4 regions of the Streptomyces sp. NPDC050674 genome follow, and region 3 is predicted to be linked to each of the others. Evidence: riboswitches for the same ligand, from Rfam matches in the RefSeq annotation. Region 3 holds a riboswitch; each other region holds the start of a gene.

Region 1 (3,727 bases), on a different contig from region 3:
CGGTGGAGTTCGCACCGGCCGGACGTGACGAAACATCAGAGCTGTGATCTTCACGTGATCTGCGCGGCATGAACTTGTGACAAGTGATCGTCTGCCGATACGTTCACCCATCAATGCGGCCCGGGATTCCGGCCGCCGGTCACTGCTGTCTCGCGAAAGGTCTCCGTATGCTCTCCGGGAACGGTCGGCACCGCCGCCCCCGTCAGGCTCCGGCTCTCCTCGTGGCGGCCGGAGTGACCGGCTCCGCCATCGCGATCCCCCTCCTCGGGGCCTCCGGCGCCAGCGCGGCCGACGGCACGACCTGGGACCGGGTCGCGGACTGCGAGACCGGCGGCGCGTGGAGCCAGAACAGCGGCAACGGCTATTACGGCGGCCTGCAGTTGTCCCAGGAGGACTGGGAGAAGTACGGCGGTCTCGACTACGCCGCGAGTGCCGACCTGGCCAGTCGCTCCCAGCAGATATCCGTGGCCGAGAGAGTCCTCGCCGACCAGGGGGTCGGCGCGTGGCGCACCTGCGGACTGCTCTCGGGCCTCGAGCAGGGCAAGGGGTCGGACACGTCCGGCTCGTCCGGGGCATCCGGTGAGGTGGACTCACCCGGTCTGCTCGACGGCCCTGACGCGTCCCCTTCTCCGGAGCCGTCCTCGAGCCCGTCGTCGTCGCCCGACGCACGGTCGACCGAGAAGGACGAAACCAGCAAGTCCGACAAGTCGTCCGATTCCACCTCCCAGGAGCGGGACGAGAAGCAGGAGCGGGGCGAGAAGTCCGGCAGCTCCGGCTCCGGTGAGGGCGGTGAGTCCGCCAACTCGCCTCAGGGTGACGCGTCCTCGGCCCCGGCGGGCACCGGCTCCGGCCGTCACCGCGGCCCCGGCGCCGAGGAGGACTCCGCGTCCGCGAGCGGCCGTGAGGGCGCGTCCTCGGGCCGCCACGCCTCGCGCGGCGGTGACGCCTCCCAGGGTTCCTACATCGTCGGCGTCGGCGACAGCCTCTGGTCCATCGCCGACTCCCTTGACGTCGACGGTGGATGGCACTCCCTCTACGACGACAACGAGCAGACGGTCGGTACCGACCCGAACCTCATCCTCCCCGGTCAGAAGCTCACCACAGGGGTCGAAGCGGACGAGGGGTAGCCGTCCGGGCAGTGCGGAAACGGCGGTCGAAGTCACCCCTAAACCGGGTGAGTTCACGTCATGTTTCGCGCCGAATGTCCCGTATAAGGCCGGTGAGAGATAGATCTCAGAAGCCCTGATCGTCTTTGAAATTCGGCGGATCGCGTGTCTACGGTCGTGATCGCTCGTCACCACGAGCCCCGGCTGCCGCAACGCCGAATCCTGCCAGCGGCCGCCCGGGAACAGTCGTCGCGTCAAGCGCCGTAGGCAGGAGCGGGGGACCCAAGGTAGGTGCCCGACCGGCCGGTTGTGCCGGAAGGGCTTGGGGTGAAGCCGTGTCCCGTGAGGGACGCGGCCGGGCAACTCAACCGGCCCGAACCCGACAGCTCACCTCGCAGGCGTCGGTGAGGGGATCGATTCATGCTGTTTTCCGCCAAGGGCAAGCACCGTCGTCCGTCCAAGGCCACCCGCGCCGCCGCGCTCGCCGGTGTCACCGGTGTCGCCATCGCCGCCCCGCTGATGGCGGCCGGCAACGCCTCCGCCGCCACCGCCTCCGAGTGGGACGCCGTCGCCCAGTGCGAGTCCGGCGGCAACTGGTCCATCAATACCGGCAACGGCTACTACGGCGGTCTGCAGTTCTCCGCCTCCACTTGGGCCGCGTACGGCGGCACGCAGTACGCCTCGACCGCCGACCAGGCCAGCAAGGACCAGCAGATCCAGGTCGCCGAGAAGGTCCTGGCGAGCCAGGGCAAGGGTGCCTGGCCGGTCTGCGGCAAGGGCCTGTCGGGTGCCGGCTACACCGGCGGCGGCTCCTCGAGCGACTCCGGCAGCTCCACGCAGCAGCAGAGCCAGCAGAGCCAGCAGAGCACCGAGACCCGCAAGACCGAGCAGCAGCCGGCCTCCCGCTCCGAGGACCGCCCGGCCGCCAAGAAGACCGTCACCACCCCGACCGGCAAGAAGGTCAAGAAGGGCGACGGCGAGTACAAGGTCGTCGAGGGCGACACCCTCAGCTCGATCGCCGCGGACAAGAAGGTCAAGGGCGGCTGGGAGAAGCTCTTCGAGCTGAACAAGGACATCGTCGAGGACGCCAACCTCATCTACCCGGGCCAGCAGCTGCACCTGAAGTAGGCAGCGGCCCCTCCGGGCCCCCCGGGGCCCACGGACTCCCCGCCCCGGTGCGCCATCCCCCGTGCGCACCGGGGCGGGGTTTTTTCGGCAACCGGCTTTGTTCCGTTCGGAAACAATTTACTCTCGGTTCTGTCCATGGGGTGGGCGACCCGGTGGCCGATCGCCCGGAGCCGGTTAGGCTCATGTCGCGAGCCACCACGGCCCGCACCCCGCCGGGTCCACGCGACCCGCGTCACCGCGTCACATTCAAGAAGGAGATGCTCGTGCCGTCCATCGACGTCGTCGTAGCCCGGGAAATCCTGGACTCCCGAGGCAACCCCACGGTCGAGGTCGAGGTCGGCCTCGACGACGGCAGCACCGGTCGTGCCGCCGTCCCGTCCGGCGCCTCCACGGGCGCATTCGAGGCCATCGAGCTCCGCGACGGCGACTCGAACCGCTACCTCGGCAAGGGTGTGGAGAAGGCCGTCCTCGCGGTCATCGAGCAGATCGGCCCGGAGCTGGTCGGCTACGACGCCACCGAGCAGCGCCTGATCGACCAGGCGATGTTCGACCTGGACGCCACCGACAACAAGGGCTCCCTCGGCGCCAACGCCATCCTCGGCGTCTCGCTCGCCGTGGCCCACGCCGCCTCCGAGGCCAGCGACCTGCCGCTGTTCCGCTACCTGGGCGGCCCCAACGCGCACCTGCTGCCGGTGCCGATGATGAACATCCTGAACGGCGGCTCGCACGCCGACTCCAACGTGGACATCCAGGAGTTCATGATCGCCCCGATCGGCGCGGAGTCCTTCTCCGAGGCCCTGCGCTGGGGCGCCGAGGTCTACCACACGCTGAAGAAGGTCCTGAAGTCCAAGGGCCTGGCCACCGGCCTCGGCGACGAGGGCGGCTTCGCTCCGAACCTCGGCTCCAACCGCGAGGCCCTCGACCTCATCCTCGAGGCGATCAAGGAAGCCGGGTACACCCCCGGCGAGCAGATCGCCCTGGCGCTCGACGTCGCCGCCTCCGAGTTCTACAAGGACGGCGTCTACACCTTCGAGGGCAAGGAGCGCTCGGCGGCCGAGATGACCGAGTACTACGCGGAGCTCGTCGACGCGTACCCGCTCGTGTCCATCGAGGACCCGCTGTTCGAGGACGACTGGGAGGGCTGGAAGACCATCACCGACAAGCTCGGTGACAAGGTCCAGCTCGTCGGCGACGACCTGTTCGTCACCAACCCCGAGCGCCTGGCCCGCGGCATCGAGGAGGGCGCGGCCAACGCGCTCCTGGTCAAGGTCAACCAGATCGGCTCGCTGACCGAGACCCTGGACGCCGTCGAGCTGGCCCAGCGCAACGGCTTCAAGTGCATGATGTCCCACCGCTCCGGCGAGACCGAGGACGTCACGATCGCCGACTTGGCCGTCGCCACCAACTGCGGCCAGATCAAGACCGGCGCCCCGGCCCGCTCCGAGCGCGTCGCCAAGTACAACCAGCTGCTGCGCATCGAGGAGATCCTCGAC
Region 2 (3,727 bases), on a different contig from region 3:
CGGAGGAGGTCCAGGAGGCCGCCAAGGCCCGCCTGCGCCCCGACAACCGCGCGGTGCTCGTCTACGAGCCCGTCGCCGACGAGACCGACGAGACCGACGACACCGCAGCCGCGGCCGGCGACGAGAACGAGGAGGCGGCCAAGTGACCGAGCTCGCCACGATGGACTTCCACCCCCGGCCGCAGGCGGGCGAGGCGCGCCCCTGGGCCTTCCCGGCCCCCGAGCGCGGCACGCTCGGCAACGGCCTGACGGTGCTGCGCTGCCACCGCCCCGGTCAGCAGGTCGTCGCGGTGGAGGTGCTGCTGGACGCCCCCCTGGACGCCGAGCCGGCCGGCCTCGACGGTGTGGCCACGATCATGGCCCGGGCCTTCTCCGAGGGCACCGACAAGCACTCCGCCGAGGACTTCGCCGCCGAGCTGGAGCGCGCCGGAGCCACCCTCGACGCCCACGCCGACCACCCGGGCGTCCGGCTCAGCCTGGAGGTGCCCGCCTCCCGGCTCGCCAAGGGACTGAACCTGATCGCCGACGCCCTGAGGGCGCCCGCGTTCGCCGACAGCGAGGTCGAGCGGCTGGTCCGCAACCGCCTCGACGAGATCCCGCACGAGCTGGCCAACCCCTCCCGCCGCGCCGCCAAGGAGCTCTCCAGGGAGCTGTTCCCGGCGGGCTCGCGCATGTCGCGGCCCCGGCAGGGCACCGAGGAGACGGTCGCGACGATCGACTCCGCGGCCGTGCGCGGCTTCTACGAGAAGCACGTCCGCCCCGCCACGGCCACCGTGGTGGTCGTCGGCGACCTGACCGGCATCGACCTCGACGCCCTGCTCGGGGAGACCCTGGGCGCCTGGACGGGCTCCTCGGCCGAGCCGCGCCCGGTGCCGCCGGTGACCGCCGACGACACCGGCCGGGTCGTCATCGTGGACCGCCCGGGCGCCGTCCAGACGCAGTTGCTGATCGGCCGTGTCGGCCCGGACCGGCACGACCGCGTGTGGCCCGCGCAGGTGCTCGGCACGTACTGCCTGGGCGGCACCCTCACCTCCCGCCTGGACCGCGTCCTGCGCGAGGAGAAGGGCTACACCTACGGCGTGCGGGCGTTCGGCCAGGTCCTCAGGTCCGCGCCGGACGGCACCGGTGCCGCGATGCTCGCCATCAGCGGTTCCGTGGACACGCCCAACACCGGCCCCGCCCTGGAGGACCTCTGGACGGTGCTGCGCACCCTCTCCGCCGAGGGGCTGACCGACGCCGAGCGGGACGTCGCCGTGCAGAACCTGGTCGGCGTGGCGCCGCTGAAGTACGAGACGGCGGCGGCCGTCGCGAGCACGCTGGCCGACCAGGTCGAGCAGCACCTGCCCGACGACTACCAGGCCACCCTGTACCGGCAGCTCGCGGCCACCGGCACCGTGGAGGCCACCGCGGCGGCCGTGAGCGCCTTCCCGGTGGACCGTCTGGTGACCGTTCTCGTCGGTGACGCGGCGCAGATCAAGGCACCCGTCGAGGCCCTCGGCATCGGCGAAGTCACCGTCGTCGCCGCCGAGTAGCGGCACGCGCTCAGGGGCCCTGGTCGTCTTCGAAGGCACCAGGGCCCCTTTATGCCCGAATTGATACGGAGGTTGCCTGTCTGCCCTGTGGGATGCGCTACAAAAGCCGGGATTCATTTGGGAATTGAAAGTGACGCCGCTTAGCGTCATCCGGGCTGTTCGTCAGGCAGTGCGCCGCACCCGCGGCACCGGACAGTCATCGCCGAGTCCCCGTACGGCGCGAGCCAGGGGAGCCGGGGACCCATCGCAGTCCCTGGGGTGAATCGGACGCCCGCGCCCGTGGCGAGGGAGTCCGTAGGAGACCTTCCTGCTCCGAACCCGTCAGCTAACCCGGTAGGCGAGAGGGAAGGAAAGGACCAGCCACTTCATGGCGTTCACTCGCGCCACCGGCAAGCACCGTCGTCCCAGCAGGATCCAGCGCGGCACCGCCCGCGCGGCGGGCGTCGCGGCCCTCGCCACCACCGGCGTGATCGGCACCGTGGCGGCCCCCGCTGCCTTCGCCGCCGAGCCCACCGCCGAGCAGACGGGTCTCACCCCGGTCGTCACCATGGGCGACACCGTGGCCCAGCAGATCGACGCCCAGGCCATCGCGCAGCAGCAGGCCGCCGACGAGGCCGCCGCCAAGCAGAAGGCCGAGGAGGCCGCCCGCAAGCGTGCCGCCGAGGCCGCCCAGGAGGCCAAGGAAGCCGCCGAGAAGGCCCGCGAGGCCAAGGAGCGCGCCGCCCGCGAGGCCGAGCGCAAGCGCCTCAACGCCTTCGTGGCCCCGATCTCCGGCTCGTACGTCTCCACCGGCTACAAGGCGAGCAGCGGCCTGTGGTCCTCCGGCAGCCACACCGGCGTCGACTTCCACGCCGCCACCGGCACCTCCGTCCACGCGGTCGGCGCGGGCACCGTCGTCGAGGCCGGCTGGGGCGGCTCCTACGGCAACCAGATCGTGATCAAGATGCACGACGGGACGTACACGCAGTACGGCCACCTGTCCTCCATCGGCGTCTCGGTCGGCCAGCAGGTCACCCCGGGCCAGCAGATCGGCCTGTCCGGCGCGACCGGCAACGTCACCGGTCCGCACCTGCACTTCGAGGCCCGCACGAGCCCCGAGTACGGCTCGGACATCGACCCGGTCGCCTACCTGCGCTCGCACGGCGTGAACGTCTGACCGGCACCTCGTCGCTCTCCCCGAAGCCCCGGCTCCCCGAGCCGGGGCTTTCGGCGTTCACGGCGGCGGAGTGTCCAAAAAATATTCATGGATTCCCGCTTGCCGTCGGAAATTCCGGCTCATTGCAATAGAGTCACGGAACACGCGCCGCTCGCCGGCGTTTCACGGGGATTAAGCGGAGGTCGGTCATGCGTATTCCCGCGCACTCGGTGTGCACGGCCATCCGGGACGACATCGTCGCCGGTGTCCACGCGCGCGGCAGCCGGCTCACCGAAGAACTCCTCGCGCGCCGCTACGGCGTCTCGCGGGTCCCCGTGCGGGAGGCGCTGCGCACCCTGGAGGCCGAGGGCTTCGTGGTGACCCGGCGGCACGCGGGCGCGTGCGTGGCCGAACCCACCGAGCAGGAGGCCGCCGACCTGCTGGAGATGCGGCTGCTGCTGGAGCCGCTCGGCGCCGCACGGGCCGCCCAGCGCCGCACCGAGGGGCATCTGAAGGTCCTGCGGGGGCTGGTCAGGCTGGGCCAGGAGCGGGCCCGCCGGGGCAACAGCGACGACCTGCGTTCCTTGGGCGGCTGGTTCCACGAGACGCTCGCCCAGGCCTCCGGGAGTCCCGCGCTGACCTCGATGCTCACCCAGCTCCGCCACAAGATCGCCTGGATGTACGCCGTGGACGCGCCGCTGAGTCCGGTGGAGTCCTGGGCGGAGCACGGCGCGATCGTGGACGCGGTGGCGCGCGGCGACGGCGAGCGCGCGCGGGCGGTCACGGCGCTGCACACCGAGCGCGCGGCGGGCGCGCACCGCTTGCGCTCCGGCTCCGCCGGGGAAGGCGCCGAGCGTGTGAGGAACTCGCAACATCCCGTAAACACGGCGAGCCTGCGGCATTAACACGGCAGCCGTATACAAAGAGAGCAGTCAATTTCCGGGGGTCTCTTTCAGCTGCCCGGATTCCTGAATTCGTTCCCCATTCCGGCGGCAAATGGCGAAGGGCCCGCCCGGTGAATTCGGACGAGCCCTTCGCTGTACGCCCGATCGGGCGCTCGG
Region 3 (3,727 bases):
GACGCGCGCGTGCAGATCACCGGCGGCGCCGGCTACGACGACTCGGGCCTGCTGACGCTGGACGCGGGTGAGTCGTACACCACCCCCGTCTTCGCCGGCCTCTGGAGCGACGGTGGTTTCGGCGGGGCGAGCCGGGCCTGGCACGCCTACCAGCGCGCCTATGTGATCCCGGACGCCGGGCAGGACCGGCCGGTGCTGTTCAACTCCTGGGAGGCCACCGAGTTCGACATCTCCGAGGAGCAGCAGCGGGCGCTCGCCGAGCGGGCCGCCGCCATGGGCGTCGAGCTGTTCGTGGTCGACGACGGCTGGTTCGGGGCGCGCACCAGTGACCGGGCCGGGCTCGGCGACTGGACTCCCAACCCCGACCGCTTCCCGGGCGGGCTGAAGCCGCTCGCCGATCATGTGCGCGGACTCGGCATGCGGTTCGGCATCTGGGTCGAGCCCGAGATGGTCAACCCGGACAGCGATCTGTACCGCGCGCACCCCGACTGGGTGCAGTACCAAACAGGGCGAAAGCGGACGGAGTTCCGCAATCAGCTCGTCCTCAACCTCGCGCGAGAGGATGTCCGGGAGTACCTGTGGGAGCAGCTCGACGGGCTCCTCTCCAGCGCGCCGATCGACTACGTGAAGTGGGACTTCAACCGCTGCTTCACCGATGCCGGCTGGCCCGACGACCCCTACCCGCAGCGGCTGTGGGTCGACCACGTGCGCGGCCTGTACGCCCTGCTGGACCGGCTGCGGGCCGCCCACCCGGGTGTGGCCTTCGAGTCCTGCTCGGGTGGCGGCGGCCGGATCGACCTCGGCGTGCTGGGCCGCACGGACCAGGTGTGGACCTCCGACAACACCGACCCCCTGGACCGGCTCGCCATCCAGCACGGCTTCAGCCAGATCCATCCGCCCCGGGTCATGGCCGCCTGGGTCACCGACAGTCCGAACGCCATGCTCAACCACCGGGCCAGCTCGCTGCGGTTCCGGTTCGTCAGTGCCATGGCCGGGGTGCTCGGGGTCGGCGGCGACCTCACGAAGTGGACGGCCGAGGAGCTGGCCGAGGCGGCGGAGTGGGTCGGGCTCTACAAGGAGATCCGGCCCGTGGTGCAACGCGGCGACCTGTACCGGCTGCGCCCCCCGGAGGGCGGACTGAGCGCCGTGCAGTACGTCCTCGGCGAGGAGACCGTCGTGCTCGCCTGGCTCCAGGCGCAGCGCTACGGCGAGCCCGTCCCGGCACTCCGGCTGCGCGGCCTCGATCCGGCAGCGGAGTACGAATGCCTCGAAACGGGCGAAGTTCACCGAGGTGCCCTGCTGCTCCATCACGGACTCCGGGTCGGCCTGGGCGGGGATCTCGACGCCACCGTCGTCCGCCTTAAGCGGAAGTAGCCCTTCTGTCCGAATAGGGCGCTTAGGTAGTTAAGGGGATAACGTGCCCCGATCGTAAAGGAGATGAGGTCGGGGCGCGTGACCATCGTCATATTCGTGACGATGTGTTGTCGCCATGTTCACGTAATTCCGGCAATGCGCAGGGTTATTGAGCAAAGCGGGAGATCGGTAATCCACGCTCGGTGACGGCGGAATGTGTCGGCGCGGTGAGGGGAGCACCGTCGCGGGCAACCGCAAGCTTGTCCTATTGCGTCTTGGTCGCTTACGTTCCACACCAATCCGGACGGACGCCTAATCCTGCCGCCGCCCGGAGCCCGCACACACTGACCCGACGTACGGCAGGAGCGGGGGACCCACAGGTAAGACGCCTGTTCCGGTTCCCGGAACGGCTTGGGGTTAAGCCACGCCTCGGCGCGGCCGGGCATCTCCAGCTCGCACCCGACAGCTCACCTCGCAGGCGACGGAGAGGAATTCGCCATGCCCGCGAAGGGTAAGCACCGCCGCCCCAAGACCCAGCGTTTCACCCGCTCCATCGCCGTCGCCGGAACCGGCGGGGCCGCCCTCGCCCTCCCGCTCATGGGGGCCGCCGGCGCCCACGCCGCCACCCCGCAGTCGGCTCCGGAAAAGGCCGTCCAGTCGGCCCCGGCCGCTGAGAAGAAGGCCGCCGAAAACGCCACCGGCTCCCGCGTCTACACCGTGAAGGCCGGCGACTACCTCGCGAAGATCGCGGCCGACCAGCACGTCAGCGGCGGCTGGAAGAAGCTCTACGCCGACAACCGTGACGCCGTCGGTTCCGACCCGTCGCTGATCCACCCGGGCCTGAAGCTGTCGATCGGCAAGAAGGCGGCGAGCGCGCCGAAGCCGTCCGCCCCTTCGACGCCCAAGGCCTCGGCCCCCGAGCAGTCCGCCGCCGACCCGGCACCGAAGGCGGAGACCGCCGCCAAGCCGGCCGCCGCCGAGCCCGCCGCGCAGAGCAACTCCAGCGGCTACACCCTCCCGGTGAACGGCGCCACCATCGGCACCCCGTACCACATGTCCGGCAGCATGTGGTCCAGCGGCTACCACACCGGTGTCGACTTCGTCGTCCCGACCGGCACCTCCCTCAAGGCCGTCGGCGCGGGCACGGTCGTCTCCGCCGGCTGGGGCGGCGCCTACGGCAACCAGGTCGTCATCAAGCTCGCCGACGGCTTCTACGCCCAGTACGCCCACCTGTCCCAGCTGTCCGTCTCGGCCGGCCAGACCGTGACCGCCGGGCAGCAGGTCGGCCTGTCGGGTGCGACCGGCAACGTGACCGGACCGCACCTGCACTTCGAGATCCGCACCACGCCGGACTACGGCTCGGACGTGGACCCGGTCGCCTACCTGCGCTCGCACGGCGTCTCCGTCGGCTGACCGACCGCACGACCACCCGCCTGACACGCCTGTGAAGGCCGGACCCCGACCCCGGGTCCGGCCTTCGGCGTGTGCGGCCGATGGCGCATCAAGGGATCGACAGGCGGCGGCAGTTGGGACAGAGTGATCCCGTCCGGAGTGCAAGCGCTTTCCAGAGCCTTCCCGGCGGATCCCGAGGAGCTGTGTCCCGTGCCGACCACCCGCAGAGCGTTCGCAGCCCTGGCCGCCGGAGCCGCGTACGCGGTCCTCTCGCCGACGGCGCCCGCGCACGCCGCGCCCCGCCGCCTCGTCGCCCGCGACGACTTCTGCCACGGCCTCGGGCAGTGGGCGACCGAACTCCAGGACGGCGGCACCGTCACCGCCTCCCGCGGCGTCCTGGAGATCGACGTGCCGAGCGGTGCCACCGTGTGGTTCAGGCGGCGACTCGAAGGGCCGTACCTGCTGGAGTACACCGCCACCCCGGTCTCCGAGGGCGGGGCCAACGACCGGGTCTCGGACCTCAACAACTTCTGGAACGCGACCGACGTCCGCTCTCCGGGCGACCTCTTCGCGACTCCGCGCGGCGGCGCCCTCGACGAGTACGACCACCTCACGACCTACTACGCGGGCTACGGCGCCAACTACAACACCACGACCCGGCTGCGCCGTTACGTCGGCCAGCCCGGCGTGCGGCCCCTGGTCCTCGACTGCACCGAGCCGCTGCTGGCCGCGAACGAGCCGAACCGGGTCCGGATCGTCTCCGACGGCTCCACGGTCCAATGGTGGAACAACGGGCGGCTCGTCTTCGACCACACCGACCCGCAGCCCTACACGGGCGGGCACTTCGCCTTCCGGACCGTCTGGAGCCATTTCCGGATCAGCGGATTCCGGGTCTGGCGGTTCACCCCGAAACATCCCTGACAAGCGGTGTATTCCGGAGTTGGCGAACACTTTGGGAGTGGCTTATCTCACCGCCAGTCAA
Region 4 (3,727 bases), on a different contig from region 3:
GCCGTACGCCTCGTCGACGCGCTTGAGCGCCTGCGGGAAGCTGATCTTCTCGCGCTGGGACAGGGCGTCGATCATCGCCTCGGCGCGGTCACCGATGCCCCGCTTGGGGACGTTGAGGATCCGGCGCAGCGGCACCGAGTCCTCGGGGTTGGCCAGCACGCGCAGGTAGGCCAGGACGTCCCGGACCTCCTTGCGCTCGTAGAAGCGGACGCCGCCGACGACCTTGTAGGGCAGGCCGACGCGGATGAAGACCTCTTCGAAGACACGGGACTGGGCGTTGGTGCGGTAGAAGACGGCGACGTCGCCGGCCTTGGCCTCGCCCGCGTCCGTGAGGCGGTCTATCTCGTCGGCGACGAACTGGGCCTCGTCGTGCTCGGTGTCGGCGACGTAGCCGGTGATCCGGGCACCGGCGCCCGCGTTGGTCCACAGGTTCTTGGGACGGCGGGACTCGTTGCGCTCGATGACCGCGTTGGCCGCGCTGAGGATGGTCTGCGTGGAGCGGTAGTTCTGCTCGAGCAGGATCGTCGTGGCGTCCGGGTAGTCCTCCTCGAACTGGAGGATGTTGCGGATCGTCGCGCCGCGGAAGGCGTAGATCGACTGGTCGGCGTCGCCCACCACGCACAGCTCGGCGGGCGGGACCTCGGCCTCGGGCGGTACGTCGACCGGGTGCTCAGCGGTGCCGACGAGCTCGCGGACCAGGGCGTACTGGGCGTGGTTGGTGTCCTGGTACTCGTCGACCAGGACGTGCCGGAAGCGGCGGCGGTAGTGCTCGGCGACGTCCGGGAAGGCGCGCAGCAGGTTGACCGTCGTCATGATCAGGTCGTCGAAGTCGAGTGCGTTCGCCTCGCGCAGCCGCGACTGGTACATCGCGTAGGCCTGGGCGAGGGTCTTCTCGAACCCTCCCCCAGACTCCGTCTGGGAGGTGCCCCCAGTGGCCTGGGCGGCGAAGTCCTCCTCGTCGATCAGCTCGTTCTTCAGGTTGCTGATCTTGGCGCTGAAGGACTTCGGCGGGAAGCGCTTGGGGTCGAGGTCCAGGTCGCGGCAGACCAGGGCCATCAGCCGCTTGGAGTCGGCGGCGTCGTAGATCGAGAACGACGAGGTGAAGCCGAGCCTCTTGCTCTCGCGCCGGAGGATGCGCACGCACGCGCTGTGGAAGGTCATGACCCACATGGCGTTCGCGCGCGGGCCGACCAGTTGCTCGACGCGCTCCTTCATCTCACCGGCGGCCTTGTTGGTGAAGGTGATCGCGAGGATCTGGCCGGGGTGCACGTCCCGCTCGGCGAGCAGGTGGGCGATGCGGTGCGTGAGCACACGGGTCTTGCCGGAGCCTGCGCCGGCCACGATGAGCAGCGGGGAGCCGGAATGGACGACGGCGGCGCGCTGGTTGTCGTTCAGCCCCTCCAGGAGGGTGGCGGTGTCCACCACCGGGCGGGGGGCGCCGTCCCGGTAGTAGGGGTCGTGGTCCGGCGGCGCGTCGAACTTCCCGCCGAACAGATCGTCCGGGATCGACTCCGGAACGTGATCGTCCTCGGGCGGCGGCGGGGGCTCGTCCGCGGGGCCCCGCCGGGCCTGGAGGTCCGCCAGGAAGCTGTCGTCAAAGAGGCTGCTCATCGCTCTCCGAGTCTAGGGCGCCCCACTGACAGCACGCCGCCGCCCCGAGAACATCGCCGGAACCTCGCCGCGCACCCGGCCGCGGATCGACCGTCCGGCGGCGCATTGTCGCCCTCCATGACCGGCCGGTGACGGCCTGCTACACCCTCCTCATTCGTGGACATGTCGTGATCAACCGCCCCGGATCGTTCACTCTCCGCAACGCTCATGAGTAAGGTCACGAAAATGTATCGGGCATATCACCCATCAACCTTCACAAGGGCCACACGAATTGGCTACGGTGCGATCAGGCCGCATGACCCCCACCGGCGAACGTCGCCGGGCCGCGCGGCCTCCGCCGAGTCCGGTGTGCCGCAGCGGCAGCCGGAGCCGGGGACCCAACCGTGAACCTGGGGTGAATCGGCCCGACTCCCTGTGCGGAGAAGGCCGTAGGGCAACCCTTCCGAACCATCCGCCCGAACCCGACAGCTAACCCGGTAGGCGGAACGTGGAAGGAGTCGCCTCCCTTGGCGTCGCACCGCAAGTCGCGTCCTACGGGTACGCGCGTGGCAGGCATACGGACCCCCGCCCTCGCAACGGCGGCCCTCACCTCCGTGGCCCTGCTGTCCCAGTCGGCCAACGCCACCCCCGAGGCCGACGACAAGCCCAGCCTGGAGGACGTCGAGAAGAAGGTCGGCGACCTGTACCGCCAGGCCGAGTCGGCCACCGAGAAGTACAACGCGGCCAAGGAGAAGACCTCGAAGCAGCGCAAGCGCGTCGACACCCTCCTGGACGACGTCGCCCAGCGCACCCAGAAGCTCAACGAGGCGCGTGAGGAGCTGGGTTCCTTCGCCTCCGCCCAGTACCGCACCGGCGCCGCCGCCCCGGACACGGCCACGTTCCTGCTCGCGGACACCCCGCAGGACTACTTCGACCAGACCCAGCTGATGGACCGGATGACGGGCCGTCAGAAGGTCGCGGTCGACGACTACGTCACGCAGCAGTCCGAGACGATGAAGAAGCGCCAGGAGGCGACCGAGAGCCTCGAGACGCTCACCGAGTCGCAGGGCGACCTGAAGGCAGCCAAGGCCACCGTCCAGCGCAAGCTGGCCGACGCCCGCGAGCTGATGTCCCGGCTGACCGCCGAGGAGAAGGCCCGGCTCGCGGCGATCGAGCGGGAGAAGCGGGAGGAGGCCGCCCGCAAGGCCGACGAGCTGGCCCGGCAGCAGGCCGCCCGGCAGACGGCGCAGGACCAGGCGGCGGGGCAGCGGGAGGGCGGGTCCTCCGCCTCGGGGTCCACGGGCTCCGGCTCGTCCTCCGTGACCGTCCCGGCCGACTCCTCGTACGCCACCAAGGCCGACAAGGCGCTCGCCTTCGCCCGTGCCCAGATCGGCAAGCCGTACGTGTGGGGCGCCGTCGGCCCGGGCTCCTACGACTGCTCCGGACTCACCCAGGCCGCCTGGAAGGCCGCGTCCGTCACCCTGCCGCGCACCACCTACGACCAGGTGAACGCCGGCACCACGGTCCCGCTCTCCCAGGCCCAGCCCGGTGACCTGGTGTTCTTCTACGACGACGTCACCCATGTCGGGATCTACATCGGCAACGGCATGATGATCCACGCCCCGAAGCCCGGCACGTACGTGCGCGAGGAGTCGATCTACTACGACGGCGAGTCGGCGATCCACAGCGTGGTGCGTCCGGCCTGACGGTCTTGGTCCGATTTTGAGGGGCACGCGCGCGTGCCCCTCTCCCCGCGCGCACGGCGCTGCCTAGCATCGGCGCCATGCCCGGTCTCCCCCTGTCCGCCGCCCTGTGCGCGATGTACGCGCTGACGACCGGCGCCCTGGCGGTCGGTCTCGACTCGGCGGGGTACGAGACCCTCTCCCGTGTCGCCCTCGTCCCGGCCTGCGCGGCCTGGGCCGGGGCGGTCGCGTACGCCGTGCTGCGGCCCTCGCGGCCGCGGTGGCCGGCGCAGACGCCGACCGCGCTCACCTTTACGGCGGCGACCGCCCTGATCGGCACCGGCTTCTGCGCGGCCGGCTGGCAGCGGTCGGCCGCGGCGCTGCTGGCGCTCGCGGCCCTGCTGTGGGCGGCGCTGCTCGTCGCGGCGAACCCGGAGCGCCGCGGCACGGTGTTC

The links. A riboswitch is a leader RNA that binds a small molecule or an ion and turns the genes downstream of it on or off. The one in region 3 is predicted to bind cyclic di-AMP.
Positions count from the first base shown of each region.
Region 1: another riboswitch for cyclic di-AMP. It lies ahead of AB0I06_RS16115 (transglycosylase family protein); the one in region 3 lies ahead of AB0I06_RS02040 (peptidoglycan DD-metalloendopeptidase family protein).
Region 2: another riboswitch for cyclic di-AMP. It lies ahead of AB0I06_RS28760 (M23 family metallopeptidase); the one in region 3 lies ahead of AB0I06_RS02040 (peptidoglycan DD-metalloendopeptidase family protein).
Region 4: another riboswitch for cyclic di-AMP. It lies ahead of AB0I06_RS11405 (NlpC/P60 family protein); the one in region 3 lies ahead of AB0I06_RS02040 (peptidoglycan DD-metalloendopeptidase family protein).

Region 1 is NZ_JBFAIG010000008.1:232,319-236,045, forward strand. Features, by position in the region: gene AB0I06_RS16105 (cytochrome P450) at 1-47, shown strand, start outside; gene AB0I06_RS16110 (transglycosylase family protein) at 168-1,127, shown strand; cyclic di-AMP (ydaO/yuaA leader) riboswitch at 1,356-1,522, shown strand; gene AB0I06_RS16115 (transglycosylase family protein) at 1,527-2,234, shown strand; gene eno (phosphopyruvate hydratase) at 2,498-3,727, shown strand, end outside.
Region 2 is NZ_JBFAIG010000020.1:112,712-116,438, forward strand. Features, by position in the region: gene AB0I06_RS28750 (pitrilysin family protein) at 1-146, shown strand, start outside; gene AB0I06_RS28755 (pitrilysin family protein) at 143-1,531, shown strand; cyclic di-AMP (ydaO/yuaA leader) riboswitch at 1,722-1,886, shown strand; gene AB0I06_RS28760 (M23 family metallopeptidase) at 1,899-2,687, shown strand; gene AB0I06_RS28765 (GntR family transcriptional regulator) at 2,876-3,571, shown strand.
Region 3 is NZ_JBFAIG010000001.1:490,087-493,813, reverse strand. Features, by position in the region: gene AB0I06_RS02045 (alpha-galactosidase) at 1-1,374, shown strand, start outside; cyclic di-AMP (ydaO/yuaA leader) riboswitch at 1,686-1,847, shown strand; gene AB0I06_RS02040 (peptidoglycan DD-metalloendopeptidase family protein) at 1,852-2,766, shown strand; gene AB0I06_RS02035 (DUF6250 domain-containing protein) at 2,956-3,666, shown strand.
Region 4 is NZ_JBFAIG010000005.1:235,936-239,662, forward strand. Features, by position in the region: gene pcrA (DNA helicase PcrA) at 1-1,611, opposite strand, end outside; cyclic di-AMP (ydaO/yuaA leader) riboswitch at 1,937-2,110, shown strand; gene AB0I06_RS11405 (NlpC/P60 family protein) at 2,118-3,296, shown strand; gene AB0I06_RS11410 (hypothetical protein) at 3,374-3,727, shown strand, end outside.